2 regions of the Paenibacillus sp. EB106-05-06-XG162 genome follow, and region 1 is predicted to be linked to the other one. Evidence: riboswitches for the same ligand, from Rfam matches in the RefSeq annotation. Region 1 holds a riboswitch; the other holds the start of a gene.
The links. Region 1 has a riboswitch for glycine ahead of AC3WU2_RS16665 (amino acid permease). Riboswitches for the same ligand answer to the same signal wherever they lie in the genome.
Positions count from the first base shown of each region.

Region 1 (16,122 bases):
AAAGGGATGGTTGTTGTTTTGGTTGTATTTCTTCCGTATTTAGAATTTGCTGTAGACCCTCAACATAGGATTCTAACGGACGGCTGCCGACGATTTTCAATCCTTTCTTGTCCTCGTTGATCATAATGATCGTCGGGAAACCTCTAACGCCAAGGCTTCTAGCGAGACCAAAATCTTCATTCAATAATTGTTGGCCGGATTGTTGCTCGGCATCTTCGACAATGGCTTCTCCATCAAGACCTAACTGATTTACGATGTCAATCATGATGGATTCCTCGGCGATATTTCGATTGAATACGAAGAGAGCTTCTCGTGATCGTCTTAAGTAATCATAGGCTAATGCATCGTTATGATTTTTTTGAATCACTTTAAATACACGGGAAGGCGGGTAGGAGGATTGGACTGGATGGTCGAGCATTAGTGAACCGTCAATCGGCATGCGCGAATATGCTCCAACCTCTCTCCAGTGACCGTAGACATCAGCAGGTCCGGATATTCCGTTACGGGGGTCGACAGGCTCATCGCTCCATTTCTCCAACAATCCACCCATAACCGTATGAAAGTTGAAATAATGCCCATACTGCTCTTTAAATCGTCGAAGAACGGGATCAAGCGCCCAGCAGTGAGAGCAGATTGGGTCCGTTACATAATACACTTCAATGGATTTCTGGGGTTGATTAAAATCGATCATCTCCATATCTTCCTCCCCCGCTACGCCGCATACACCTGTCTCTAAATCACACATCAGATGATGATTGTTCGCCATTCGTTTATCCTCAATTGTCATGATGGTTGCCTCCCTGCAGTGGTTGTTTTTCCACCATTCTAGCTATAATCAATCGATCGGAACACCAATAGATCAGTCCATTTGTCGTTTATGCAACACATTGATACAATTGTTTAAAAAGTCGGAGGGACATGATATGACGCAATCCAAGATCGATCCCCGAGTTTTACGAACTCGCAAGTTAATCATGGACTCTTTTATTGAACTTTCAGGTAAAAAAGAGTTCAAGGATATTACCGTTAAGGATATTACAACAGAGGCTAAGATAAATCGCGCAACGTTCTATTATCATTTTGAAGATATATATGACCTGCTCGACAAATCATTATCGGAAGTATTATTGATTAATTTGAACGTCATCGATTTCGAGAAAAGCGAACTAAATGAAGCATCGATTATTGATATCTTCGTAGCCATAACGGACTTCCAAAAAGCTTTATCCAACCGGTGTCATAGAGGATACGATGAGACCATCGCCCGCATTATTAGGGAGCAACTCGAAATCATTTTCTACGGCATGCTGCGAAAACAACAAACAGAGGAGAAGGCATCTCTTAAAGTGACAGCTGTCATTTTAAGTTGGGGCATTTATGGCGCTTCTGTGGAGTGGAGAAGAAATTGTAACGAATCATCGCCGGAAGCATTTATTAAGTCGGCCATTCCTTTTCTGATGTCTGGGATTGAACACGTGTAAGGCTGCTATCATGTCGTAATGAAGATGAAGAATGAATTTATTCCAATTGTAAGGATGATCTGCATATGAAAATTTTATTGGTTGAAGATGATAAGACGATTGCGTCGGGTCTGGAATATTCGCTGCAGCAGGATGGTTATCTGACCGTTCTCTGCCATGATGTCGCCTCAGCCAAAAGGGTGCTCGCAGATGACATTGATCAATTCGCTTTATGCTTGTTCGATTTACAGCTTCCGGACGGAAGCGGGTATGAATTGTGCAAGATGGTGAAGGAGCGGCGAGACATCCCGGTCATCTTTTTAACGGTGATTGACGATGAGGTCAATGTCGTAATGGGGCTCGATATGGGAGCCGACGATTATATTACCAAGCCTTTTCGAGTTCGCGAGCTGCTCTCCCGGATCAAGTCCGTCCTGCGGAGATACCAGAAGCCGTCCAACACCAAAGCGATCATAGATATGGACAACGTGCGAATCAACACGCTGGAAGGCAAAGTACATAAAAACGGCGCCGAAATTTCGCTCACCGCCTTAGAGTATCGCTTGTTGCTGATCTTCGGCAGCCACATCGGACAGGTTCTCACAAGGAATCAGCTTCTAGAGCAAATCTGGGACGTGGCCGGCGACTTCGTGAACGACAATACGTTAACGGTGTATATCAAAAGACTGAGGGAGAAGTTGGAGGATGATCCCGGGCATCCGACTTTGATCAAAACAGTACGCGGCTTAGGCTATAAGGTCGGTGATTAAATGCTGCGCAATCGAGAAATTCAACGAATATTGCTCATTATGGGCTTGATCAGCTTAACAGCGCTCGTCATCGCTGCTTTCATCTCGTCCGTCACAGTGGCGCTCGTCTTCATCCTATCCTTGCTGCTTATTGGCACAAGTTTGATATTCACGAGATGGAGATATCGCGAGCTAGCGAAGCTGTCCGTCTATTTGCGGGAAATTAGCAACGGCAACGATTCCCTTGACGTTCGCGATAATCAAGAGGGCGAGCTGAGCATTCTCAAGAATGAGATTTACAAAGTGACGCTCATGCTATCGGAGCACCGGTCGCTATTACAGCGGGACAAAATTCAACTGACGGATGCCATCTCCGATATTTCACATCAGCTCAAAACGCCACTTACCTCCATGACGGTGATGGCGGATTTGTTAAGCGCCCCTGACCTGCCTCCGGCCAAAAGATCGGAGTTCACCCATCATATCCGCGTCCAGCTTGATCGCATCGATTGGCTAGTTTCTTCCTTACTCAAGCTATCGAAAATGGACGCGAAGACCATCCCATTCAAAAAAGATCGAATACGCATTAAAAACCTGATCCAAAAGGCATTAGAGCCGGTACTGATTCCGATGGATATTAAGGGACAGTCGGTTTCCATCGCGGGCGATGACGACGTCTCTTTTGTCGGCGATTTCAATTGGACTGCTGAAGCGGTCATCAATATTTTGAAGAACGGCGTGGAGCATACACCGGAAGGCGGGCTGATCTCCATCGCATTTACCGAGAACACGCTATTTACGGAGATTGTCATTGAAGACAACGGCAAAGGCATTCCGAAAGAAGATTTGCCTTATATTTTCAAACGTTTTTACAAAGGAAAGAACGCTGGCGAAGGAAGCATCGGCATCGGACTTGCGATGGCTCACAGTATCATTGCGAGCCAGAACGGCATGATCGATGTGACGAGTGCCAGCGGGAAGGGTACGCAGTTTCGGATTAAATTTTATAAGCAAGTGATTTAACGGAAACCCGTAAGTGACTGAATTGTCACCTCCATCGTCACTGGAAAGTCATTTTAGACAGATAAAATGATATTCATCAGCTAAGCGATGGAGGTAAGACAATGCAATTGAAGCAACACCGTAAGATGATTATGGCCATCACGATAGGTTATACCCTGTTGATTCTTTATTTTTTGTTTTTCGCTTTCGGTAGAGTAGGCAAGGTTGACCAAATCACGGAGTACACCTTTATTTTTTTACCTGACGATTTTTTTAGGCTGCCTGGTCTATCTGATCTTCTACATCCTACGCTGATGGATTTAGTGGGTTTCGGGAACATCGCAGCCTTCATCCCTTTTGGGATCTTGATTCCGTTGTTATTTCGGACCAACTTTATTCGATTCATGGCATGGTTCATCCTATCCATTCTCGTGCTGGAGACGATTCAGGCACTTACGTTCCTCGGCAGCTTCGATATAAATGACGTCATACAGAACGCATCGGGCGCAGCCATCGGCTTCGGGGCGCACAAACTTGGTTTTCGTATGAAAAGCGATTGGAGAAATGTGGTTGCTACGGGTGTTTACAGTGTTGTCTTGATGCTCGGGGTATGGGGGGGATTTGGGCTGGTTGACCAAGCGTTCACCAAAGAAATGGGCCCCTTTATGGCGATCAACGAATTGAAAGATAGCACCGGAAACCCATTAACGGGTACCAGACGGTACAGTCTCAAGATTAGCGGTCAAAACGTGGAACCCCGATACACGTGGGGCAATAAGGAGGAGTTATGGAGAGGTGTAAAATGAATTCTATTCATGAACGAGAAAAGAAATTTACTAAACAGCAAATTATATTACTTACTTTAATAATTGGTTATTATTCCCTTTTAATAATGACTACCACATTTGGTCGTTCAGCTGAGAATATCTTTGTAAGAACAATTGATTTTGATGTACTGGGCGAGTATCAACAAGCGTGGAATCAATTTTCATTTAATTCTTTTTTTCATATCATTGTGAATATAGGTATGCTGTTTCCGTTAGGGATTTTATTACCTTTATGTAGTGAAGTTTTCTTAAAAGCAAAATGGATGTTAATCAGTTCAGTGACAACATCTTTATTTATTGAAACTCTACAATTTATAACACTTCGTGGAAGTGCGGAATTAGACGATTTACTTCATAATACCGTAGGAATGATGCTAGGGTATTGCGTATTAAATATAGCTCTTATTATTGTGAAAAAAAAGGGATCATACAAACAAATCGTCAAATATTTAATCTTACCCACTGCAGTAAGCTTCGTCGCACTTGTAATAATTATTTCGTATCAAATGAAGGAATTTGGTAATATGCCATTTGATCCTTATGGGAAAACGGATATGTCCCATGTCACTATACAAACATCACTAGAGTTAAGTGATGAAGGTAAAAAAATGCCTGTTTACGATTCCAAAGGTCAAAAAGTGCGAGACGTTGAAATTATTTCTCCAAATGAAGCATTTCAAAAGTTGAAACATGGAGACATTTATCCTATGGGACCTTTCGGAGCGGGTGAAGAATTTGAAGGTGAGACATTAGTCATTACTGAGTATCATCTAGAGCACGCCACGGATACAAAAGGGTTTTCTCAACCTGTATATATTTTTCGCGTAAAGTTAAAAGATAATGACTTAGATCTTATGGCTCCACCTATTTCCGCAAGGAAATAATGTGAAATGAAACTCAAGAAAAGGAGGTATAGCCATGGAAATTTTAAAAATCGAGCATCTGTCTAAAATATACGGCAAAGGTGAATCGGCAGTGAAGGCGCTTGACGATGTTTCTTTCTCGGTTCAAAAAGGCGAATTCGTCGCGATTATCGGTCCGTCCGGATCGGGGAAATCAACGCTCCTCCATATGCTGGGCGGCGTGGATCGGCCGACTGGCGGCAGCGTGTATGTTCAGGATACGGACATGTATGCCTTGAACGAAACGCAGCTGGCCATTTTCAGGCGCAGGCAAATCGGCCTGATCTACCAGTTCTTCAATCTAATTCCCGTCCTGACGGTGGAAGAGAATATGACGTTGCCGCTCTTACTGGATAAGCAAAAGGTAGATCAAAAGCAATTGGATGGCCTTGTGAATACGTTGAATTTGCAGCATCGACTAAACCACCTGCCGAATCAGTTATCGGGTGGGCAGCAGCAACGGGTCTCGATCGGCAGAGCACTCATCGGCAATCCTGCGATCATGCTGGCCGACGAACCAACCGGGAATCTGGACAGCAAGAATAGCAGCGAGATCGTCGACTTATTGAAAATGTTGAATAAAACCTATCAGCAGACGCTGATCGTTATTACGCACGACGAACGAATCGCCTTGCAAGCCGACAGGATCATTTCGATTGAAGACGGGAGGATTGCCAAAGACGAGGTGATACGGCGATGAATATTGTTAATACGCTAACGATCCGGCATCTGAAGCAGAACAAGAGACGAACACTCGTAACCATCATCGGCGTTATCATTTCGGTTGCCATGGTGACGGCTGTCGCTACGCTTGTGTTTTCCTTTTCGGATTTAATGATCAGACAAGCCATTGCGGATACAGGAGAGTGGCATGTCCAATATCAAGATGTCACCAAAGAACAGTTTGCGGCGATACAGGGCGATGATGCAACCAAAGCCGTAGCGATCACAAGAGATCTTGGATTTGCCCTACTAGAAGGGGGGCAAAATCCCAATAAGCCGTACTTGTTCATCAAGGCATATGACGCGCAAGGTTTCGCGCAATTTCAGGTTGAACTAAGCAAGGGGCGTCTTCCGCTTACGGACAAGGAAGTTGTTATCTCCGAACCCGTTGCAATGAACGGCAAAGTGAAGTACGAAATCGGCGATCGTCTAACCCTTCGTGTCGGCGAACGATTCGAACAAGGGGGCGATCGTCCTCTCGATCAGACCGAACCGCTGCGTAGGGAAGACGGCACACTGACGGAAACGTTGCAGCATATCAAGACAAAGGAGTATACGGTGGTAGGCTTCATTAAGCGTCCCGTATGGGAACCAGCCTGGTCCCCAGGGTATACGATCCTTAGCTATGTCGATGAAAATAGCATCGGGGCAAATGATCGAGTCGATGCGTCGGTGGTGTTACAGCGTGTCAATCCGTTCTTGTTCGCTCATGCGGAGGATTTGGCTGAGAAAAACCATATGGAGTCCGTCCAATATAATAACAGTTTGCTTAGTTATTACGGCTTGTCCAAAAGTAGTAGCTCGTCCAGCATGATGTTCTTCTTATTGGCGATCATTATGGCGATCATTATGATCGGCTCGGTGTCGCTGATCTATAATGCTTTTGCCATATCCGTCTCGGAACGTTCCCGCCATTTAGGGATGCTGGCGAGCGTGGGGGCAACGAAAAGGCAGAAGCGTAATTCGGTGCTTTTTGAAGGTGTCGTCATTGGATTGATCAGCATTCCCATGGGCATCCTATGCGGTCTTGCCGGGATGGGGATCACTTTTTGGTTCATGAATTCCATGATTCGAGGGGCATTATGGACCAATGAAAAGCTGACGCTTATCGTCACGCCGTTATCGCTCTTGATTACTTGTGTTGTGTCGATGCTGACGATTTTCATTTCGACGTACCTTCCGGCGATCAAGGCATCCAAGGTATCCGCGATGGACGCGATTCGCCAAACCACCGACGTTAAGCTTACGGCCAAAGCCGTGAGAACGTCGAAGTTCATTCGCAAGCTCTTCGGGATCGAAGCGGAAATCGGATTGAAAAACTTAAAACGGAACAAACGGAGATATCATGCCATCGTATTTTCGCTCGTCATCAGCATCTTTTTGTTTCTGACGGTATCGTTTTTTACGGCCGGCCTGACACAATCCCTGGAACTGTCGCGGGAAGGCATCAATTATGATATTGAAGTGTTGCACAGCAACGGAAAAATAATAGACGACCGGTTGATACAATCGATTGTATCCCTAGATGGCGTCACGGAATATAACGTGATTCGTGAGGCGTATAAGAATGCTTGGGTCGATGAAGCGTTCATCGCCGATGAATTGAAAGAGAAGGTAAAGAAGGACAAGAGCTTACTGCAAGACGGCAAATACCCTTACGATATTAAGATTCATGCATTGGACGATTCGAGCCTGAAAGCCTATGCCAGAGCGGTCGGCGCAGATTACGAACAGCTGATGGATCCGAATCATCCTGCCGCGATCGTGGTGGATAGGATTCACTACAAAGATATGGACACGGGAAAATACGTCCAGACGAAGGCCATCTATACGAATGTCGGAGAGCATATCGCGTTAACGAACTTCTATAAAGAAAATGGGAAAGAAGCGAAGGCAAACGAAGTGACCGTTGCCGCGTTGACGGATCAAGCTCCGATGGGGATGAGCCCGATAGAAGTAGGCGGGTTAAATATGATCGTGTCGGAACGCGTCATGAATCGATTGGCAGACGGCGATCTTGGTAACGTTCAGATGTACCTCCATTTGAAAAGTACGGATCCGCTGCGAACGCAGCAGGAAATCGAAGAGATGCAGGAGACCAATCTGAATGTCTACAATGTATATCAATCCAGAAAAAGCGAAGAACAGCAGATTCTATTGATGTCCGTCTTTTCTTATGGTTTTATCGTATTAATCTCTGCGATTTCCATTGCGAACATTTTTAATACGATCTCGACGGGCGTGTCCCTTCGCAAACGAGAATTTGCGATGCTGAAATCCGTCGGCATGACGCCAAAGGGCTTTGCGAAAATGATGAATTATGAAAGTGTTTTTTACGGGGTTAAGTCGCTGCTGTTCGGGCTTCCCGCCAGTTTCGTCGTGATGTATCTGATCTATAGAGCATTTTCTAACAAATTCAGCTACGGGTTCACCCTTCCATGGATGAGCATTCTGTCTGTCATTGTCGCCGTATTTGTCATAGTCGGTTCCGCCATGTTATATTCCGGCGCGAAAGTGAAAAAGGAAAACATTATTGATGCGTTACAGCAAGAGAATATATGATAGCAATAGGCCCTGACTTGATTGAAGTCAGGGCTTGTTTCGTTCTGGTGAGTCTCAACGCCGCTACGCACGCGGATTTTGTTTTGTGATTGTAGAGGGCGATGATTTTGCTCGGTACCAGGCAAAGGACTCGGTTATGATATCGAGCAATGCAAGCACGACGATGGCGTTTACGAGCCATTCTTTCACCCTGGGCCAGTTCGACACTAGGGTTTTGAAGTCATTTCCATCGGTGGGTAGAAGGTTCGAGGCGGTCAAATCTTGGATGAAATGAGGATTCCATAGCGCTTTATCCGCAAGCATGATGCACACAAGTATCGTTGGAATAATCGTCATCACGATATGGAAAACCAGCAACTTGCTCGATCTATAACGCACAATAATTCGGACGATTTGCTTCATAATGATAAATGCAGCCACGATCCACAGAAGCGGTGAGTAGTGTCGGAATACATCGATGTTCAGGAACGGAACGGTCGTGAGCACGCCATCGTGGTTCCTCCAAATCCCGAGCAGATCGGTCAAATAGAGACAAACCACCATGACCACAATGGTAAAAAAGATGCCTAAGATTGGCCTTCTCCTTTTGATTTTCAGCTCTGCGTCCGGAATCTGCGGCAAATCGGAGGGCTTCCACGCTTTATTCCTGCTGCTGTTACTGGAGGTATTTCTCCGCTGCCTATACTCCATCCAAGCGAATACAACGGTGACCCAAGCGAATCCTTGTGCAACACCCGTAACTAGAGAGGTCAGGTAGCTTGTCACCGGGTCTAGCATCCCCGAATGTGAAAGGAATGTCTCGATGGTGAAAACAGCGGTAATTCCTATGACAATCGAGGCCAACACAATCTTGAGCGTAGTCAAGTAAGTGTCGATCAACATCGGGCCGATCAAGTAACGCTCATACCCACGATACTTCGCGGCCAGCTCATTCGGAGGGCCTAGCTCAAGCAGCACGCTTTCGACATCATCTTTAGATACTTGGCCAGTCGGTATACGCTCCTCCAGCATATCTTCAATCAGACTTTGCAACTCCTGTTTAATATCCTCTCTTTGTTGCTCGGGCAAACGCTGTGTCACCGCATAAATATAACGGTCAATGACTTCCATGCTACTCTCCTCCTCCAAGATCAGTCAAAATGACATCCATGCTGGCGACGAGCTTCCGCCACTCCTGGTACAGTCCCGTATATACTTCCTTCCCGAACGGGCTGAGCAAATAGTATTTACGAGGACGCGAATCATTCGTATCCCATCTGCTCTCGAGCAGCCCTTGCTTCTCCAGTCTACGAAGCAAGGGGTACAAGGTGCCGGGATCAACGGCGATTCCTTTTTCCTCCAATAAGGGTACGAGAGAATAGCCATACCGCGGTTCGGACAATTGACTGAGAACACCAATGACAATCGTGCCTCGCCGCAGCTCGCTTAATAAACCCATTATCGTTTCATTTACATCCGCCATATGATCAGCTCCTGGAAAATATTATACTGTGTACCACACACTATTGTAAATGGAACAGTATCATTATTTTTACTTGAGTATTCATGTAGCGAATCCATTAAATTCAAGCTGATTTTCCTCATCATGTTCGTGAGCTCCATCTTGGATATCGGCGAGGAGGTCATTGCAGTTTTCTTGCATTTTGAATGGTTTATACTCATCAGAAGCTGGATTTCATGGTAATATAGTATGCAAACATTACCAATTCATAGTGATGGAGGCGCATACGTATGGACCAACAATTGCAGCAAGAGGGGTATTTCGGGGAGTTCGGGGGCAGCTTTGTTCCGCCGGAATTGCAGGAAGTGCTAGATTATTTGAGTGAGCAATTTTACAAGTTTCGAGAGGACCCGGAATTCAAAGAAGAGCTTAGCTATTACCTGCGTGAATATGTTGGTCGCAAGAGCCCGCTAACGTATGCAGAGCGGCTGTCCGAAGCTTGGGGCGGACCCAAGATTTACTTAAAGCGTGAGGATTTGAATCATACCGGCGCGCATAAGATTAACAACGCGATTGGCCAGATTCTGCTCGCGAAGCGGATGGGGGCGAAGCGGATTATCGCCGAGACCGGTGCCGGACAGCACGGTGTCGCTACCGCAACGGCCTGCGCCATGTTTAACATGGAATGCGTCATTTACATGGGAGCTGAAGATACGCGTCGCCAAGCGCTCAATGTGTTCCGGATGGAACTGCTCGGCGCAACTGTTATTCCGGTTCATAAAGGCCAGGGACGATTGAAGGACGCGGTGGATGAAGCGTTAGACGATCTGGTTCGCAACTACCAAAATACATTTTATCTGCTCGGATCTGCAGTTGGCCCGCATCCATTCCCGACAATGGTCAAGCACTTCCAAGCCGTCATCAGCGAAGAGTCTAAGCAGCAGATTATCGAGAAGGAAGGCCGTCTGCCGGATGCGGTGGTGGCCTGCGCAGGCGGCGGCAGCAATGCGATTGGCGCATTCGCACACTACATCGACGAGCCGAGCGTTCGCTTGATTGGTGTTGAACCGGATAAAGCGCCATCCTTAACCCAAGGTGTGCCTAGCATCATTCATGGCTTCAAATGCTTAGTTCTGCTGGACGAAGAAGGTCAGCCGCAGAAGACCTATTCGATCGCTGCGGGGCTCGATTATCCGGGTATCGGGCCGGAACATAGCCACTTGAAAGTGACAGGACGGGCCGAATATGCGACCGTCACGAATGAGGAAGTACTGGAAGCCTTCCAGGAGCTGTCCCGCACGGAGGGCATCATTCCTGCTCTAGAGAGCGCGCACGCGGTTGCATACGCCAAGAAGCTGGCACCGACGATGAGTCGGGATCAGATTCTCATCGTGAATCTGTCTGGCCGTGGGGACAAGGATGTTGAACAAGTGTATCAGATGCTCAAATAATAGACGTGAGTGCAGTGGCCGCCAGGGAGTTGATCTGGCGGCTTTGCCGGTTTGCTTTTAAAATTTTTTTCTTGAAATGTAGAAATCGGATTAACCGAAACGACATTGTAGTGAAGTCGAATTCTAATACGGTTTTAAAGGGAGGAGCTTTCGCATGAATTACACTTTGATGTTTTACGAGAGTCAAGAGGATTTTGCGGCAAGGACGGATCTAGCCAAGCAACAAGAATACTTGGCAGGCTGGACGCACTACGTGCATGCTTTGCGACAGGCAGGAATCGTGGTATTCGGTTCGGGTCTATGTGCTCCTGAGACAGCTGGGACGATGAAACGGCGCGGCGGTGAGATGGTGGTTCAGGACGGACCATTTCCCGAGACGAAAGAACAGCTTGGTGGGATATTCGTGATTGATGTTCCGGACTTTGATACTGCGCTAGAGTGGGCTGCGCGAGGGCCGGTCGATACGGTTGAGGTCAGACAGAATCTTCCCGCGTTGAAGTAATCATTCTATGGACACGAATCAGGTCATTGAAGAAACGGCACGTGATGCTTATGGGCGATTGCTCTCCTATATGGCTGTAAATTGGCGGGACCTGCACGCTGTCGAGGATGCCATTGGAGACGCTTTTCTCGCTGCGCTAGAAACCTGGCCCAAGGTTGGCGTTCCGGATAAGCCTGAAGCATGGCTGATTACTGCCGCCCGTAGGCGGCTGATCGACCGTGCCCGCCGCACCCGTATTTCCGAAAATTCGCTGCCGACACTCCTTGCCATGTCCGAGGATGCGCAACGTCTTGCTTCTTCAAGCGCTGACTTTCCGGACGAACGATTGAGGATGATGTTTCTATGTACGCATCCGGCAATTGATCCAGTGATGCGTACACCGCTTATGCTGCAGACGGTGCTTGGCATCGATGCAGCTCGAATTGCGACTGCATTCATTATCAAGCCCTCCACCATGAGCCAGCGTCTTACTCGGACCAAAGCAAAAATTCGTGCTGAGCGGATCACTTTTGAAATGCCTGATGCAGAAGAGATCCCGGATCGTCTCGAATCCGTTCTGGAGGCCATTTATGCTGCCTACGGGAGCGGGTGGGATGAAGCAGCCATTGCCGGTTCGCCTCGCAGGAGATTGGCGGAGGAAGCGATCTACCTGGGAAGGCTGCTTCTCCAATTCGTTCCCCGTGAACCGGAAGTTCAAGGTCTGTTGGCGCTCATGCTGCACTGCGAGGCGCGCCGTGAGGCACGATATGATGACGAGGGGAACTATGTTCCCCTCTCTGAGCAAAAATGTACGCGATGGGAACAAGGCTTGGTCATGGAGGCGGAGCGTTATCTGCATACCGCATCGCAAGCTGGTGGAATCGGCCGCTTTCAACTCATGGCCGCGATTCAATCGGTGCATGCGCAGCGATTATGGACTGGACGTATCGAGTGGGAGGCGATTGCTCAGTTATACGAGGGCCTCATTCGTATGCATCCAACACTGGGCGCATTAGTCGGACGTGCCGCCGCGGTCGCGGAGGCATATGGATCGGAACGCGGTGTGACCTTGCTGGAAGCTATTCCATCTGAAGAAGTGGTGAATTATCAGCCCTATTGGGTGCTTGCGGGGCATTTGTACAAGCGGATGCATCGAATAGAAGATGCCCGTTCTGCTTATAGCCGTGCTATTGGACTAAGCATAGACGGTTCTGTACGACAATTTCTGAGCCGCCAAGTTTCCGCGATATAAATGTAGCATCGATATAAAATCTTTTAAGGCACCCTGCTAGGGTGCCTTAACTTGCTCGATGAGTGCAGCCCCTTCCGTATTAGCGAAAGGGGCTAGTCGTTCATTTTTTCAACAAGGTCTTAAAATGTTCTATTTCACCTTTATGAGAATCAACTGTCTTACCCTCTGTAACGTTCCAGTCACTTTCCAATAGCGCAATGATTTCTTCAAGCTTATCAATCGATTTATCGTATTTTCCTTGAATTTCATAGATGTGCGAAATGGCGATCAATGCATCCGTATATTTAGGATTTGGTTGTAGCTCGTGACCTTTGGAATAGCATTCAATGGCTTCGTCATATCTGCATAGTTTCGCCATACAGTCTGCTCTAGAGGACCACGCCCGCCAATCCTGCGGATACAGTTCGGTCATCTGCTCCCAGAGAATAAGTGCCTGAGGCAGGTTACATTCTTCCTTGCATATCAGACCTCCGTAGAGTTGATACAAGTAACTTGGATGGAATTCATTCAATCTTTCTAACGCTTCTTTAGCCTCTGCACATCTGCCATCTGCAAGCAAGTAGTTCATCAGCCACACATAACCACGCCAGTAATCTGGATGATTTGTCACAAAATTTGTATAGTACGCGATGAGTTTATGGCGGTTGGAGAAGTTCCAGTCCAATATGACTCCATTCTCGGCATCTCGTAAAGCGTTATGATTCCTTTTATGAGTTGGAGATAGTATCAGTGCATCCTTGGCGAAATGGGAAGCCAATTCACGGTGCTCCCCTGAACGATGAATGTGCAACTCAGCCAGCAATGTGAGACATTGGGCTTGCTTTTCGTCATCATTAAGTTTTTCCTTAAGGAATTGTTCAGCATAGGTAAAATCCTCTTTTGATATAAAATGTTCATTACTAATCATATTTTCTATTCGTTCTAAATGGGTATCATCGGTTAATGCAAACAGCTCGTCAATGGTAACACCTAAAATCACAGATAGCCTTGGAAGCAATTGTATGTCAGGCATGGTTACATTGTTTTCCCACTTGGATATGGCTTGGGAAGATATATTCAGTTGTGTCGCAAGTTCTTCTTGGGTCATTCCTTTTTGTAAACGAAGTGCCTTGATTTTTTTGCCGATCTCAACATTCAATGGATTTAACCTCCCGTTTCTATCTTGTCGACTAGTCAATTGCATTATAACTTTTTGTATAAAATACCCTCAATGACCGCTTGGTTAAACGAATGAGCTTATCCGTTACATTAGTTGTTTTATAGCTTACTAAGCTTTTATTTTTTGAGAGAATAAGCAGTTTTCCTTACTTGTAAACTTGCCGTTATAGACAGCGCGGAGAACCGTACCACAAATAGGCACGTTGACAAAACATTTGAACGTGATTAGTATTAGAAAATATTTAAATTAGTTGTGAGAAAACCACTATCGAGGTTATTCAAAGATGAGCGACCGCGTTTAGAGGTAGGTTTTATCGCCAAATAGAATTTTTTAGTTTCGATATGTCGAAACTTTTATAAATTCTATTGTGGTAAAAAACAAAATAGTAAACAAGCTATGATTGCTATGGATCGTACTATAGCAGGAGCAGCTTCTGGAGAGACCGTGGAATTCCACGGCGCCGAAGGGTTCACAATCTCAGGCAAAAGGACAGAAGAGTATTAAATATCTACTTTGTTATATTTGAATAGGTATAACAAGTCTTATTTATTATTCTTTTGATCAAGAGATTGGAGCGCATCCAATCTCTTTTTTTATGCGTGAATAATTGTTAATTACTTCACATGAATGGTTTTTTACTTGAATAAGGGGGAATATGCTATGGCACAACAGGAATTGAAGAGAGGTTTAGAGAATCGGCATGTTCAACTTATTGCTATTGGCGGAACCATTGGTACCGGGTTATTTTTAGGATCAGGCAAAGCGATTCAACTGGCAGGGCCATCCATTATCTTTGCTTATCTTATCGTGGGTATTGCCATTTTTTTCGTGATGAGGGCACTAGGGGAGCTCTTGTTGTCGAAAGTCGGGTATCAATCTTTTACAGACATTGCTGAGGACTATCTTGGACCACGGGCCGCGTTCGTAACCGGATGGACCTATTGGTTCTGTTGGATCATGACGGCCATGGCCGATGTGATTGCTGTCGGGGTATACGTGAAATATTGGTTTGATATCCCGCAGTGGATCCCTGCAGTCATCTGTTTAATCATATTATTATCACTCAATCTATTAACGGTTAAAAGTTTCGGGGAATTGGAATTTTGGTTTGCTCTAATCAAGGTCGTGACAATTCTGGCGCTGATTGCTATTGGTGTTGTGTTGCTGGTCATCGGATTCAAAACAGATGCAGGAACGGTGAGTGTCACAAATATTTGGGGGAACGGGGGATGGTTTCCAAACGGAGTTTCGGGATTCTTACTTTCATTCCAAATGGTTGTTTTTGCCTATGTCGGTGTGGAGCTAGTGGGTGTATCTGCAGCGGAGACAACCAATCCGGAAAAAAATATCCCGTCGGCGATTAATAAAATTCCGTTAAGAATTCTATTCTTCTACGTCGGTGCATTGATCGTCCTATTATGCATTAACCCATGGACGGAACTCAATCCATCCGAAAGTCCTTTTGTTAAAACGTTTGCTTTGGTCGGGATTCCTATTGCCGCAGGAATTATTAACTTTGTCGTACTAACGTCAGCCGCTTCAGCTTGCAACAGCGGGATGTTCTCAACAAGTCGGATCTTATATAATTTGAGCAAGAAAGGCCAAGCTCAAACCGGTTTTGCCAAACTAAATAAAAATCATGTACCCAGTAACGCGTTATTCATATCTACGCTTGTCCTATCTGTCGGAGCTCTTCTGAGTAAGCTTATTCCGGAGCAAGCTTTTGGAATCGTGACAACCACTAGTGCCATTTGTTTTATCTGGGTATGGGGTGTCATTCTAATTTGTCATTTGCGGTATAAAAAAACACAGCCGGAATTACAGGCAAAATCGAAATTTAAGGCACCGTTTACGCCATTTATTAATTATGTTGTCCTAACGTTGTTTGCCATCATTCTCATGATTATGCTGTATGCTGAAGAGACGCGTCCGGCCTTATTGTTGACACCAATATGGTTTGTTCTATTATTTACTTTGTATGCGAGCAGAAGAAGGAAGGAACAGCGTAACAAGCTATCAGGAAAGAATCAACAATCAACAGATGCCTGACCTATGCGATGCTAGTGTTGTATTAACGTGCCTTTTGATTTCTCGGAGTAACTTGGCCTTGCCG
Region 1 covers NZ_JBYTDT010000007.1:96,086-112,207, forward strand. The annotation lists gene AC3WU2_RS16595 (DsbA family protein) at 1-787, opposite strand, end outside; gene AC3WU2_RS16600 (TetR/AcrR family transcriptional regulator) at 924-1,481, shown strand; gene AC3WU2_RS16605 (response regulator transcription factor) at 1,547-2,230, shown strand; gene AC3WU2_RS16610 (sensor histidine kinase) at 2,231-3,232, shown strand; partial or broken gene AC3WU2_RS16615 (VanZ family protein) at 3,334-4,002, shown strand; gene AC3WU2_RS16620 (VanZ family protein) at 4,014-4,922, shown strand; gene AC3WU2_RS16625 (ABC transporter ATP-binding protein) at 4,957-5,640, shown strand; gene AC3WU2_RS16630 (ABC transporter permease) at 5,637-8,225, shown strand; gene AC3WU2_RS16635 (HAAS signaling domain-containing protein) at 8,289-9,335, opposite strand; gene AC3WU2_RS16640 (PadR family transcriptional regulator) at 9,337-9,687, opposite strand; gene trpB (tryptophan synthase subunit beta) at 9,957-11,117, shown strand; gene AC3WU2_RS16650 (YciI family protein) at 11,272-11,619, shown strand; gene AC3WU2_RS16655 (RNA polymerase sigma factor) at 11,627-12,850, shown strand; gene AC3WU2_RS16660 (helix-turn-helix domain-containing protein) at 12,951-13,988, opposite strand; glycine riboswitch at 14,433-14,512, shown strand; gene AC3WU2_RS16665 (amino acid permease) at 14,670-16,058, shown strand.

Region 2 (16,122 bases), on a different contig from region 1:
TTGGGCCCAATTTCTTTATTGTTGGTTTTTATTTGTCAAGATGTTTTCGGATGCGTACCGCTTTCGCAATAGTTAGATATGTGGTATGGATGGTTAGAGAATAACGGAAGTAGATACCGCAAACGTATGGATGATGCGAGGACGCAGGACAATCATGTGCAAACACGTATTTTTATTCCACGCGAAACAGCTATCTCCACTTTTTTCGTTGTTATCTACTTTCACCATTATAACAGAACATAAGTTCGTATTTAAGATCGTTAAAAAAGCCGAGCCCTTGGGCTCGACCTTCTCATCATTATCATATCTCCTACCGCAATATCATCTCGAATTCAATTTCATGCTTCACAGTAATATCATCTCGAATTCAATTTCATGCTTCACAGTAATATCGTCCCCATCTTGTACCGCAATATAGTAAGAGAGCTGACCAAATCGATGGACCTGTTCATGCAAAACTAAGCGTCCGATTTCTCTGGCTTCCAACCAACAGCCATACTCCAGATATGGGCCTCCCTGAGGATCGCCCAGACCACATCTTCCTTCCCGCGAACGTAGGATTCGCGATCATCGCGATATAGCTCCGCGAGGTGATTTTTTACTTGTCCATATGTATGACATGCTTCGGGATGTCTTCTTAAATAATCACGAAATAATAAATTCAATTGCTCAGACCAGCTGCCTGCTTGACGAACATGAATATGGGTTCTTGGCTTTCCCGGCACCTCACGGAAATAACGTTTGCTAAGGTCGTCATTATCTGCACGGTAACGATAACCTACACGTTCCAGAATTGTCTGATATGTTTCCATTTCACTCAAGTTTGGAACAGATATTTGAATATCAATAATCGGTTTCGCTACTAACCCGACCACAGAAGTCGAACCCACGTGATCAATTCGCCATACGTTATCACCTAGTGCACTTCGCAAAGCACTTCCCAGCTCCAGGAATTGAATCTTCCATTCGGGTCGGTATACCACGACTTCAATGGGCTCCATTTTACCCCTCCTTCCTCAGACCGTCGACCGCTCGATTAGCCGATACGTCAACTCTTTTCGCGTTGAAGGCAACGACTTATCATTCATCCGTTCGAATAAAATTTCGAAGGCATTTTTCCCAACGTCATACATCGATAGTTCGATTGTCGTAATGCCAAGCACCTCCGCAATGGGGTGATTATCCGATCCAATCACTGCTAAATCCTCAGGGACACGAATGCCGTGCTTTCTAGCTTCTGCGACGATCGCAGCAGCGGGATGATCTCCACTCCCGAGGATCGCCGTCGGTCGGTTCTTCATGGCTAAGAGCCTGCGAACCACTTCAACCCCGCGTTCAAAATCGAATATGCGCTCGAATTGCCATTCTGCGTAAGGCTCCTCGCCAATCGCTTGAAGCGCATCCATATAAGCCCGCTTTCGGTTCATATTAATGTAGCTATCTCCGCGACCGATGAAATATCCAATTTCCCGATGCCCTTTAGCAATCAAATAATCCATCCCCAGCTTGAAGCTGCCGTAATGATCGATATAGACGGATGAAACCGCACGATCCCCTGCATTTTCACAGGCAATAATCGGGCCATAGACCGTATAAGGTTCAATTTCATCCCATGTCATCGTTTTCGAACAGAAAACAATGCCGTCAACTTGCTTCATACGAAGCATATCAAGCACCTTCTGTTCTTCTTCTGCACGATAATCCGTCTGACATAGGATTAGCTTGTAATTACACGCTAAGGAAGCATTGGCGATCCCATCAGTAATCCCCCCAAAATAGGGGTGATTCACATACGGCAAGACGACGGCGATCATCGATGTCTTCCCTTACACGAGATGGACCGCATTCATATTCTGCGAATAATTGAGCTTCTCCACCGCTTCAAGGACAGCGGCGCGTTTGTCTTCTCGCACATAAGGATGCTGATTCAGTACACGTGATACCGTTGCAATCGATACACCCGCTAATTTTGCGATTTCCTTAATATTGGCCATGAAACACGTTCACCACCTTTTCTGAAAAAAGACTCTTGACCTGAAAAGCTTTTCATATTTTATCATGAAGTTGTAACATCAAGTACAGTCATCAAATGCGGTCAGCGTTACCTTCATTGGGCGTCATGGCCGCACCCTTTCTTTTATCATCATAGAGGAGGAATGTTACCATGGGAAGACCTATCGTATTCTTCGATATTGACGGTACATTACTGAATGAAAATAAAGAAATTCTAGCATCAACTCGAATTGCCATTCATGAGCTTCAGCAACAAGGCGTATATACAGCCATTGCAACCGGAAGAACTCCAATCTTGTTCGAAGAAATTCGGCAGTCGCTGGGAATCGATTCTTATGTTGCAATGAACGGGCAGTATGTCGTCTTCGAAGGACAAGTTATTTACGACAATCCCATTCCGCAAGAAGAGCTTGTCAAGCTTCAGATCGAAATGCAGCGCAATAATCACCCGTATGCCCATGTGAGTCATGACGATTTCAAATCGAGTGTTGCGAACCATCCTTACCTTCGCGATTCTTTTGGTGACACAAAAATCGTCTATCCGGAGGTTGATCCGACCTTCCATCTGCGTGCTCCGATCTACCAAGCGATTGTATTCTGTGAAGAAGATGAGCGCAGCCATTACATCGACCGTTTCCCCCATTTCACATTTTTGCCTTGGCATACGTATGCGTTAGATATTCTTCCCAAAGGCTGCTCCAAAGCCATTGGTATTACCAAAATGTTAGAACACGGCAACTTTGAACTTGAAGACAGCTATGCATTCGGTGACAATAACAACGATCTTGAGATGCTCTCACTTGTTGGAACGGGGGTCGCCATGGGCAATGCACTCCCGGAGACCAAGGCAGCGGCAGACATGATCACAACATCATGCGATGAAGACGGCATCTATTATGGGCTGGTGAAGCTCGGTCTAATCGCACCTGTCCTACAAAAACAAGAAGAAACGTCTTTGTCGCCCCAATAGGTCGATAAAGCGTTTCTCCTGAAATCTAGAACCATATTCGATTCAATCATCGCAGATGCATTATAGGATTGGGGAAATGAGTCGCGTCACCGATTCTCCAATCTTATGCCTGCGTGGCCGCCCTTCGTACATTTCGCGAGTCAAACGGATGGAATCCTCCATATCCTCTTCGAAAATAGCATGCAGCTTGGAAGGCGCCTCTCCCCCATATAGAAACGCGTTCACCTCAAAGTTCAGCTTAAAGCTGCGGATATCCATGTTCGCTGTACCCACGGTAGCAACTTTGCCATCAGCGACCATCGTCTTGGCATGTAAGAACCCTTTCTGATACAGGTAACACTTTGCCCCGATTTTAAGCAGTTCTCCTAAGTAAGAGTACGTTGCCAGATGGACGATTTTATGATCCGGTACAGCCGGTATCATAATCCGAACATCCACCCCAGACAAAATGGCCATCCGAAGTGCATTCTGCATCGTCTCATCCGGCACAAAATACGGTGATTGCAGATACAACGTTTCTTTCGCGGAATTAATGAGTTTGATACATGCATTCTTGATCTGTTCTTGGGTACTATTTGGCCCGCTGGATACAATCTGCATCGCATTAAGACCCGAACGCTCCACAGGGACGAAATACTGCTCCATCTCTGTTAGACGCTGTGTCGAGGCCAGATCCCAGTCCATAATAAATTGTGCTTGCATCTGAAACACACTGCTTCCATTCACCTTCAAATGGGTATCTCGCCAGTAGCCGTAACGGGAATCTAGACCGAGATATTCATCCCCCACGTTAAATCCGCCAATAAATCCGATCGTCCCATCGATAATGGCCAGCTTCCTATGATTCCGATAGTTCAATCGAAAATTCACGTAAGGTATCCGAGACGGGAAAAAGGCAGCGACTTGTCCGCCCGCTTCAATAAGCGGTTTGAAGAAATCCTTCGACAAGCCTGCACTCCCAATATCATCATACAAAAATCGAACATGAACATGCTCGCGTGCTTTCAGCGTTAGTGCGTCCAACAGTCGGCGCCCGAGATGATCGTCCCGAACGATATAATACATCACATGCACATGATGCTCCGCCTGCAGAATCGATTCGATAAGCGCATCAAACTTCTCATGACCATCCGTATAAATCGTGATATCGTTATCTTGCGTAAGGATCGATTTGGCCGCCGACAAATTCATGTAGATCATATCCTGGTATTCCGTGATGGATGTATCGTGGAACTTAACCTGACCCTCTCTGAAAAGCTGTTGTTGTGCTCGAACCATATGATTCATATTTTCATGCTGTTCTTTGGGAATCTTATAGATTTTACGTTTGCTAATGTTCTGACCGAACATGAGATATAGTATAAATCCAATCCCTGGGAGAAATAACAGGACCATTAGCCACGCCCATGTATTTCCGACATTACGTCTCTCAATGAAGATGACCGCGATCGCCAGGACCATGTTCAATATTGAGAGTATTGAAAAACTCGAGCTCCATATATTCAAACTGTCTGGCCCGCCCTTCTAATCCATTTGATTTTCATGATACAAGTTCTATTCTTTATCCTGATTCGTGAACTTCGAGGTGATCTTCTCAAATGTCTCGACGAGCGTGACCAATTCAGCTTTCGTGAGGTCTTGCACTAAAGGTTCAAGCGCTTGATCACGTAGCTTTCCTGTTGATTTCAGAATTTCACGTCCTTTGTCCGTGAGCTGCACGAGTACAATACGACGGTCATTCGGATCGGATTGGCGTGCGACATAGCCGCTTTTCTCCAGTCGATCGATCATGACTGTAATCGAGCTTGGCTTCACTTCCAGACATTCAGCGAGCTGTGATAGTTTGCACAATCCTAGTTTGTACAAACGAAATAGCATCATGATTTGAGGCGGCGTAATCCCAGCGGGAAGCTTCTCCATCACTTCACTATTCAATTTCTTGTGTACGAGATCCATTGCTTTCTGAAATCTTTCTAGATATGACTCCATAGTTCCTCCCCAAAAACCCTTATCAAAATTATTTTTGATCTTCAACAATTAGATAATCTAAAATTATCATGTTCATGATGAAGTGTCAATGAAGATAAGCACCATCGCAAATTATCGGATACATCACTCAGTGTCGTCTTATTCCATACACGGTATACTCAGGAGTCGGTTGAATCCCCCGTTATATTTCAATATACGAGAGACATGGCAAAAAAGAGCTGTCCGCCGCATACTCACCGCGAATCAACTCTTTTTACTTAGAAATATTCAATATTCACTATACCATTAGTCCTTAGTCAGCTCTGTATAAGCATCTGCCGTTAACAAATGTTGAACCGCATCTTCCGCCGTACCGTCAACCTCCACCTCAACAAGCCATCCACCTGCATAAGGCTCATTGTTCACGAGTTCTGGCTCTGTCTCCAATTGCGAGTTGACGCGAGTTACTTTTCCTGTAACAGGGCAGTACAATTCCGAGACCGTCTTTACCGATTCGATCGATCCCATGCTGTCTCCTGCTGTCACTTCATAGCCGACTTCAGGAAATTCAATGAATACAATATCCCCCAGCTGATGCTGCGCATGATCGGAAATGCCAATTCGGATCGTATTCTCCGAGATCACTTCAGCCCATTCATGCTCTTCACTGTACCGCAAGTTTGGTTTTACTTCACTCATCTGAACGCCTCTTTTCTCGAAATGTCACTGTATCGGATTGCATATTGTTTGCTTGTCTTAGCTCCGGAGGTCTAATTCCCTATTAGCGTAGAACAACGAGAACAAGACTGTCAATATCCGGCATTAAATTATTTTCATTACCAAAAAATTGATTGACAAGGTAGTGAACGGTCGAGTATTAATGGAGTAATGGAATAATAATAGCGGATGATGGTAACGGGAGAGATTACCGAACCTAGGTAACGCCGAAGGAGTAAGCCTGCATAGGTGAATCTCTCAGGCAAAAGGACCTTTACCGGACGCACCTCTGGAGAGTATTCGAGACTTCTAGCCGATCGAATCACCCAAGGGGAAACTTATGGGAGAACCAGCCCATAAGGTAACTCTCAGGTACAAAGGACAGAGCGAAGGAAATGGGATGCGTAGCGGCATCTATCGTTTCTTTTGCCTGTCTTTTTTTGTTGTTATCGCGTGCGATCTACACAATCCAATCAGATGAGGTGAATGCATGACTCAGCTTCGCAGAACGCCACTCTACCCGCTCTACGCTAACCATTCCGGTGTAAGATGTATTGACTTTGGCGGATGGGAATTGCCTGTTCAATTTCTTGGCATCCAGAAAGAACACGAAGCCGTACGACAACAAGCCGGTTTGTTCGATGTCTCCCACATGGGCGAATTTATCGTCACTGGCGAAGATGCCGAAGCCTTTCTCCAGCATATGACGACGAACGACGTCACCAAGCTGCAAGATGGTCAAGCACAGTATACTTGCATGTGTTACCCAACAGGTGGTGTCGTCGATGATTTATTGGTGTATCGACTATCGATGTCGAATTATATGCTTGTCGTCAACGCCTCCAATATCGATAAAGACTGGGATTGGCTCAAAATTCATCAGCCTAGCAACGTGAAGATAGAGAATGTATCCGATCAGACCGCGCTCCTCGCCATCCAAGGCCCTCTGGCGGAAGCGATCTTACAGGAAGCAACGGAGACACCAATCGCGGGGCTCGCTGGATTTGAGTTCATGAAAGAAGCGTCTGTCTGCGGGGTAAGAACACTCATCTCGCGTACAGGATATACCGGGGAAGACGGATTCGAATTGTATGTTCGTGATTCAGACGCCCCTGCTGTGTGGAATGGACTGTTAGAACTAGGTCAAGGGATGGGACTCGTGCCAGCTGGACTCGGCGCTCGCGATACGTTGCGCTTTGAAGCCAAGCTGCCGCTCTACGGTCAAGAATTATCGGCCCAAATCACACCACTCGAAGCTGGTCTAGGAATGTTCGTTAAACTTGATAAAGGGGATTTTATTGGACAGGAAGCACTCGCTTACCAGAAGCAATCAGGATTGTCTCGTAAATTAGTGGGGCTTGAACTGGTCGATCGCGGCATCCCAAGATCCCACTATCCCGTCTTTGCGAACGGAAACCGGATTGGCGAAGTGACGACGGGGACACAATCTCCTACACTCAAACGAAATCTGGGTCTTGCATTGATCGATACGAAATATACGGCCATAGATACCGAAGTCGAAGTAGAAATTCGCGGCAAACTGCTCCGCGCCAAAATTGTACCCGCTCCATTCTATCGAAACAAGACACGTTCGACAGGAGGCACGAAAACAATATGAAACATCGCTATCTGCCTATGACACCACAAGACCAAGCCGACATGTTACAAGTCATCGGAATGGATTCCATGGAACAATTATTCCAAGACATCCCGACAGAAATACGCTATCAAGGCACTCTTCCCATCTCTGAAGCACTGGATGAAATATCTTTACTCCGCCATATGAAGCAATTGTCCGATCAGAATGCTGATTTTGACCGGTATACAAGCTTCCTCGGGGCAGGCATCTATGATCATCATGTCCCTGTCGTCATCAATCATGTCATTTCCCGCTCTGAATTCTATACCGCCTACACACCTTATCAGCCCGAGATCAGTCAGGGCGAACTGCAAGCGATTTTCGAATTTCAATCTTATATTTGTGAGTTAACAGGCATGGCCGTCGCGAATGCAAGTATGTATGACGGAGCAACGGCCCTCGCAGAAGCTGGCTCTCTTGCAGCTAGCGCGACGAGAAGAAAACAACTCATCGTATCCCGGGCCGTTCATCCCGAAGCACGTCAAATTCTACAGACTTCCGCTCGCGGGTTGAATCTGGACATCATAGAAATCGATGTTCAGAACGGCGTAACGGATCTTTCGCACCTGGAATCGATGATCTCAACTAACACTGCGGCAGTTCTAATCCAGTCCCCTAACTTCTTCGGTTGTATTGAAGATATTCGCACGATTGGCGATATGATTCATGCACACAAAGGACTACTCGTCGTTAGTAGCAACCCGCTATCGCTCGGGGTGCTTGAAAGTCCTGGCAAGTTGGGTGCTGACGTCGTCATCGGGGATGCGCAGCCATTCGGAATTGCAGCATCGCTTGGCGGTCCTACTTGCGGGTATTTCGCAGTAACAGAAGCCTTGATGCGTAAAATGCCGGGTCGTATCGTTGGACAGACCCTTGACCGCGATGGGAAGCGTGGCTTTGTCTTGACCTTACAAGCCAGAGAACAACATATCCGCAGGGAAAAAGCGACCTCCAATATTTGCTCGAACCAAGCTCTGTTAGCTTTATGCGCATCCGTCTATCTGTCCACCATGGGCAAGCAAGGAATTCAAGATGTAGCGCGATTGAATATCCAGAAAGCGCACTATGCGGCAAATGCAATCCGCCATTCAGAACGGCTTGCTATCGCCAACACATCTCCGTTCTTCAATGAATTCGTCATCAAGCTGCCAGAAGAAGCGAACGTCACTCAAATCAATGAACAATTACTTGCTGCTGGTTACCTCGGCGGGTATGATCTTGGTCTTGCCTATCCAGAATTGCAAGGACATCTGTTAGTTGCTGTAACCGAACGGAGAACCAAAGATGAGATCGATCAATTCGTAGCGCGTTTGGAGGCATGTCTATGAGCCAGAACCAAGCTTTAATCTTCGAGTTAAGTCAACCAGGACGCGTTGCTTACGCACTGCCTGAATGCGATGTCCCTGAAGTTAACCTATCAGAAATGATTCCGTCATCCTTCTTACGCACAGAACCTGCGGCGCTGCCAGAGGTCTATGAAGTCGATGTCATCCGGCATTATACCGCCCTTTCGCGTCGGAACTTCGGGATCGATAATGGCTTCTATCCATTAGGATCCTGTACGATGAAATATAATCCGAAGATCAATGAAGATGTTGCAAGGTTTGCAGGCTTCGCTAAGATCCATCCTTACCAGCCGGAAGCGAGCATCCAAGGCGCACTAGGCCTCATGTACACCCTTCAGCAAGATATCGCGGCGTTAACGGGGATGGATCAAGTCACGCTTCAGCCTGCTGCGGGAGCGCATGGGGAATGGACGGGACTCATGATGATTCGAGCCTACCATGAGAGCCGAGGCGAAGTACGTACCAAGGTGATCGTGCCGGACACGTCTCATGGTACGAATCCAGCTAGCGCAACCGTCGCCGGCTTCGAGACCATCACGATTCCTTCGAATGCTCGTGGACATGTTGACCTTGAAGCCCTCCGTTCTGTTGTAGGTCAAGATACGGCAGCCTTGATGCTCACCAATCCGAACACACTTGGGCTCTTCGAGGAGCAGATCGTAGAGATTGCTCGTATCGTGCATGAAGCAGGCGGTCTTCTCTATTATGACGGTGCCAACTCGAATGCGATCATGGGCATTACGCGACCTGGAGATATGGGCTTCGACGTCGTCCATTTGAATCTCCACAAGACAATGAGTACGCCGCATGGCGGCGGCGGACCGGGTGCGGGACCTGTTGGGGTCAAAGCAATCCTCACCCCATTCCTCCCCAAACCGATCGTCGCAAAACGAGAGGATGGCAGCTATTACTTGGATGACAACATCCCGCAGTCTATCGGTCGAGTCAAAGCTTACTATGGTAACTTCGGCATCCTTGTTCGCGCCTACACGTATATCCGTACCTATGGCCCAGAAGGATTACGCCAAGTCTCGGAATATGCCGTATTGAATGCGAACTATATGATGCACCGGCTTGCACCATACTACGAGATTTCATATCCAGGGGTGTGCAAACATGAATTTGTCATGTCCGGTAAGAGCTTCAAACAATATGGCATCCGAACACTAGATATTGCCAAGCGACTACTCGATTTCGGCTATCATCCACCTACGATTTATTTCCCATTGAATGTTGAGGAATGCATCATGATTGAGCCTACAGAGACGGAGAGCAAGGAGACACTGGATGCCTTCATTAATACGATGATTCTAATTGCGGAAGAGGCAGCCACGAATCCAGAATTGTTGCTGAATGCGCCATACGATACTGTCGTTCGGCGTCTTGATGAGACGCAGGCCGCTCGGAAACCTGTACTCAATTGCAGCTGCGGCTAATCCTGGCATGACAATATAAAACGAGGCACAATTCGTCTGATGTCCGACGGAACGCGCCTCGTTTTATCATTTATGCGGTACCCTACCTATTCCTGAATCCGACCATAAGCGCGTAGAATCCGTAAATGATTCAACGTAATGATCCCCTTCCATTCTTCTCGAGCAGCAGGCCATTCGTCTTCAAAGCGACCCCACGCCCAGTTCGGTCCCCAGGATCCATCGGATAATTGCGATTCAATGAGTCGATCAAGCTCCCCGGCAATGACTTCAGCATAACGCTCAAAGTATCTCGCATCAGGTGACTCAGCGACTTGCAAAGGATAAGCGCCATACCCTTGCCCTTCCTCTGGTTGATGGATCACACAGTTCTCGATGAATTGGTCGATTCGGTGAGTCATTCGCTGAACCTGATCTTCCGGCAGCTGCTCCGCTAGGCGAAGGTAGCAGAACATTTCATGCATCTCATTACATGCAGAATGATGCAATAGGTAGTCCATTGCTTCATCCACCACTTCCTGAACGAAGTCGCTGGGCACTAGATGTCGGTATTTGTACAGATAACCGGCTAACTCCGCATTTGGGTTCCCCCATGTTTCATCAAAGGCGCCGTAGTTCCACCATATCGCACGAGGAGATTCATCCGCATCTCGTGGGGTAATATCCCATCCCTTCCGATCTTGCCGATAGGTATGGATTAAATATTGTATTGCATTTCGAGCGATTTCCTCATATTCCCCTTCTCCGTTCAGCTTGTCCAAGATTTGAAAAGCAATCGATGTACTAATCGCCGATGACACAGGGGTACGAATATCCGGTTCAAGACTATGGAATCCACCGTCTTGATTCTGATAACGGGATAACTGTTCCAAGACAGAAGCTGCGCTTCCACCCTCAAACTCATATTCGAACAGCGCTTTCTCCAGTGCGCGTGCCCCTTTTTTCATGAATGATTGTGCATGAGCAAAGCGAGATTGTGTTAACATTTCCACCCTAGCCCCTCCTCTTCACGAGAACTTTTGTTCTCGTGAAGACTATACCATATTTTGTATCAACTTTTCATGCGATTTAAGTCATTTTAATGATGATATTCATTAAATTAGCTGCGCTGAATGTTCTAGAATGACATCCAGCACATCTATCGAGTTTATCTATCTACTTCATCTTGCTCACGAGATAATTATACTTAAAACGCAATAACTCAATCGCGTCCGCGATATCCTCTTCCGATTGGATGTACACGGATATCCAACTGGATTCTGGATAGATATGATGAGGCTTTGCGCGCCCTTCTGCAATGAACTGATCTCGCGATGGTCTGGATATCAGGATATCCACTAAGAAATCACCGTGCAAATGTCCAATTTCCTTCCCTTGATACAGAAATTCGATTCCACCGAAACGGTGGGGCTGCTGCGTCACGTCTGACCATGTCAGTAATTGTTCGCTAATGATTTGTTTCACGGATAAAGTCATATCTCATCTCTCCCCTGAACATCGAATTAGGATTGTTTGACGGTACGCTCCAGAGCGGTCATTGGTTGCTTCACCCGGAATCGGATCCGGAAGAACAATAAGATTCCTACGTGAAGTGAAGCAAGAACAAGATACACATTACTATACAACTGACTATTCAGATCTAGATGAAGCGGATTCCAATTCAACGTATAACCCGTTGCCAACACCATACTGTAGAGACTGGCCGCGACGCCTTGGGCAATGAAACCGATCATCGAGAATAAGCCCATCCCTACGCCAACTTGGTCTTTGGGCAAGGTCGTAGAAATGAAATTAGACATAGCCACCTGCATGAAGGATTGACCAACATTGCCGAAAACGAGGAATAGCGATATCCATAACGGCGAAATGCCTACGAAGATAGACATGAAGATGAAGCACAAGATTAAACTGCTGGAAGCAATCGAGAACAGATGCGTATTTCCCTTCTTATCCGCGAGCTTGCCCCCCTGTCTTCCCAGAATGGAGGAGGCGATCGCAGCAGGAACCATCGCGAATCCGATCCAAGCGGAATCCAAGTGGTAGACGTCCGCGAACAAAATCGGAGTTAAGAAGTATAACGATATCCCGATACAATGGATAAGAAATACTAACACAAGAGCGGTCGTATATTTCGTGTTGCGGAACAATTGGGGTTGAATGAACGCTTCATGAGCCGTACGGATGCGTAAGACGAAGAGGATCAATGCCACTGCGCCTATCATCAACAACCAGAACGTCTTGTTCGTGATGCCGAGCAGCAGAGTTGAGACGGATACCGCGAGCAGCACGCCGCCAGGCCAATCAAATGTAGTCGATTTACTTTTCGGCTCGAATTCCAAATGTTTGCGATAGATCGGAAGCAATACTAAGATGAGCAGTGAGGGGAGGAACAACCATCTCCAGTTCGCAACACTGACGAGAACTGCTGCAATCACAGGGGCGAGAGCACCACCCAGCGCGATCCCAACGGCTGTCATAGCTATGGCAGAACCCCGCTTCTCCGGCGCAAAATATCGAATCGGTATCATCAAAGCCATCGCAGGAATAGCCGCAGCGCCTGCAGATTGCAAGCAACGTCCTAGAAGTGCGACCCAGAAGACTTGAGAGACAAGACCAATCAGCGACCCAATCGCAAATAAAGTTAATCCAAACGTCATGAGCGTCTTCAGTTGAAACCGATCAGACAGTTTACCATACGTTACCGTGCCAAAAGCATAGATGAGCGTATAGGCGGTTGTGAGCCAGCTTACTTCTGCGATTGATAATTGGAACTCCTGACTGATCTGCGGAAGAACGACATTGAACATGATGGCACTCATGGAGGAAATCATAACGGTGAACATTAACAAACGCATTAAGATGGAACCTTTCTTCTGATGCGAATCGAATGTCATAAGAATCACTCCTTGGATAATATAGAATGCATGTAAGTACACACTTGCATATTACTCGGAAAAAAACTAGGGCGTTAAAGCCCTAGCGAATAGCCGCGTACTCTCCTCGATAAACTCTTCCAGCACATGAGAACTAAGCCAGCTGTTAAATGCACCATAATGCATCCACATGAATGATAATGCCTGTAATTCCGGATTCGTGGTCATTACCTTCCCTTCATTAGACATCTCCATCAGATAGTCCGTCAGAAGTTTCTTGAGCTGCTGCGGATGTCGGTCCGCCTCTTCACTAACCCCCTCTGGAAGGCTGCTGCCGCCCTTCTGTGCAATTAAGATGAGTTTACGATTCTGGTTCATGATCTGATGATATGTTCTACCAATCAAGAGCAGATCTGCATGCAAATCACCGACCAGACGATCGTGGAACAGCTTCGTCATTTCCTCCGCGTAATGATTGCGCTTCAGCGCAGCTTCCAGCAACTTCCCTTTCGTGCCGAAGTGGCGAAATACGGTCACTTCATTCACGCCTGCAACCTGGGCTATTTCCTTGGTTGATGTCCCGTCATACCCTTTCTCAGCCATTAGATCAATCACTGCCTGGAGTATTTTATCGCTTGTGCTACGATTATTAGTCATTTGATCTACCCACCTTGAATGCAAGTACTTACTTACATTTCTATCTTATTCCATTCTTTCTTGATTGTCAATAACAGGAAGAGCCCCTCTTATCATCCTAGAAGTTTTTATCGAAACGTTTGCTTTTTACCATTCCTTATGATATATTACTTACTCCTTTCATACGGAACCAATAAATCTTAGGAGGTAACTGAAAATGGAAGACACTTTTCAAAGTGCCTATCAAGACGAACTCCGTCAGCTCGAAATTGCCCAAGCGCAAATCGATCAACAGCTGGCCAAACTACGCAATACACCGGTCTATACCGGAAGTGATTTTACGGAACAAGTGTTAGAGGACACGAGAGAGCAAAGACGTCAGCGGCTAAGTCGCGCAGAGAATGAACCGTATTTCGGACGACTGGATTTCCAGACAGGAAATTCATCAGCCCCCTCTCCTCTCTACATTGGCAAAGTCGGTGTCAATCACGGTGAAGATCAGGAGATCGAACAGGAGAATCCGCTCGTAGTCGATTGGCGCGCGCCGATCGCCAGCCTCTTCTACTCCTTCACGGGTGGTCTTGGACCCGCATCGTATGAAGCGCCCGACGGAACCATCGAAGGCCTTGTCTATCTCAAACGAAATCTTGTCATTCGCAAAAGAATACTTCAGCGCGTTGTTGATACCTATGTCCGCGATAGCGATAATGATCAACCTGCTGTATCCGATGAATTCCTGCTCTATCGGCTCGGTGAGAACAAAGATAACCGCTTGCGTGATATCGTCTCCACCATTCAAGCCGAACAGGATCAGATCATCCGGGCTGCGAAAAATACCGCATTAATGATCCAAGGGGTTGCCGGTAGTGGAAAAACAACCGTCGCCCTGCACCGTCTTGCCTTCCTACTCTATCAATACCAAGAACAAATACGAGCAGAACGTATGATTATATTCGCACCGAACCAAATGTTCTTGAATTATATCTCAGATGTATTACCAGAACTAGGTGTCGGGAACATCCAGCAGAACACATACGCGGATTGGGCGATGAACTTGCTTGATTTAGATGCAAAGCTGCTCCCGCCATCCGATATGTGGTCGATCTGGTTCGAGTCGCTTGATAACCGGCCAGTGCTCAATGATGATGTATCTGGTCGTTACAAAGGATCCATCCGATTCCGGGATTGGATCGATCAATCCCTCGAACAACTCGGGACAATTAGCGTGCCTGAGACCGATTTTGAAGCCTGGGACGGCAAAGTCCTCCCGCTTCAGACCATTCATCAATGGTTCTTTGAAGAATATAAGCATTATGCATTAGCCAAACGTAAAGAACGCGTGCTTGCGAGAATCAATCGCTGGATTGAGATGGAGCTCAAGCCGATTACGAATAAGGTGAGGCTGAAGGATTTCAAGCAAAAGTCCAGCCAACGACTCAAGGCGTATACGAAAAAATGGCCGGAATTTAACGCCTTTGCGATTTACAAAAGTTTGTTCCAACAGGGTAAACGAGGCGACATCTTTCCTTCCGACCGGTTCGAATCCATTCCGGCGGGTGTCGTGAAGCAGACAAATGCGACGCTCAAAAACGGCGAAATTCGCCATGAGGATCTTGCAGGATTGCTCTATATCCATGTGAAATTGCACGATATTGAGAGCAGCTCGCGATTCGACCATATCGTCATTGATGAAGCGCAGGATTTCTCACCATTCCAAGTGGCTGTACTCGATCTATTCGTACGTAATCATTCTTTTACTATCCTTGGAGATCTATCACAGGGCATTCACGCCTACCAAGGCATTCATGAATGGCGCGAGATGCAATCCTTATTCGATGCTTCTGATACGGCGTATTTCGCGTTAACGCGCAGCTACCGATCGACGATGGAGATTATCGATTTCGCGAATGGAATTCTGAAGCACGGGGTGCAGACCGATCTGCTCGCAGAACCCGTCTTCCGCAGCGGTCATCAAGTACAAGTCAAATCCGTCGCACCTGAAGAGGAAGTCTCCTTCATTCAGAAGGCTATCGAACAATTCCATCAATCAGAATATAATACGACGGCACTGCTTACACGCACGTTGGAAGAAGCTAAAGCACTTTATACGAAGCTCGAAACAAGCGGCGTGAACGTCAATCTAATCGATGGCAGTAAGAGTGAATACCTGGGAGGTATTTCCGTTCTTCCCGTCTATCTATCCAAAGGGTTAGAATTCGACGCTGTACTACTCATGGATGTCGATTCACATCACTACCGGGAAGGCGCCATGGATGCGAAGCTCCTCTACGTCGGTTGTACCCGTGCATTGCATGAGTTATGGGTTCTCTACCATGGCGAATTGACACCGTTTATTACGAAATAACATCCTTCATCAAAGGAAAGGCTGCACTATTGTCATAATCGTCAATGGTGCAGCCTTTTTTGGCCGTATAGCCAATGTGTCTATTACTTAATAATCTGAGACGCAACTGCCGAAAGATCAGAGATGTCAATTTTGCCGTCATGGTTCAGGTCATATTGCTTC
Region 2 covers NZ_JBYTDT010000001.1:928,971-945,092, reverse strand. The annotation lists gene AC3WU2_RS04070 (GrpB family protein) at 459-1,001, opposite strand; partial or broken gene AC3WU2_RS04065 (LacI family DNA-binding transcriptional regulator) at 1,017-1,994, opposite strand; gene AC3WU2_RS04060 (Cof-type HAD-IIB family hydrolase) at 2,165-2,983, shown strand; gene cls (cardiolipin synthase) at 3,044-4,489, opposite strand; gene AC3WU2_RS04050 (MarR family winged helix-turn-helix transcriptional regulator) at 4,538-4,972, opposite strand; gene gcvH (glycine cleavage system protein GcvH) at 5,258-5,650, opposite strand; glycine riboswitch at 5,858-5,952, shown strand; glycine riboswitch at 5,956-6,055, shown strand; gene gcvT (glycine cleavage system aminomethyltransferase GcvT) at 6,159-7,286, shown strand; gene gcvPA (aminomethyl-transferring glycine dehydrogenase subunit GcvPA) at 7,283-8,635, shown strand; gene gcvPB (aminomethyl-transferring glycine dehydrogenase subunit GcvPB) at 8,632-10,089, shown strand; gene AC3WU2_RS04025 (hypothetical protein) at 10,176-11,078, opposite strand; gene AC3WU2_RS04020 (luciferase domain-containing protein) at 11,242-11,562, opposite strand; gene AC3WU2_RS04015 (MFS transporter) at 11,589-12,980, opposite strand; gene AC3WU2_RS04010 (TetR/AcrR family transcriptional regulator) at 13,047-13,616, opposite strand; gene AC3WU2_RS04005 (HelD family protein) at 13,813-15,960, shown strand; gene AC3WU2_RS04000 (LamG-like jellyroll fold domain-containing protein) at 16,044-16,122, opposite strand, start outside.
Region 2: it holds a riboswitch for glycine, as region 1 does, so the genes downstream of both, gcvT (glycine cleavage system aminomethyltransferase GcvT) here and AC3WU2_RS16665 (amino acid permease) in region 1, are expected to answer to the same signal.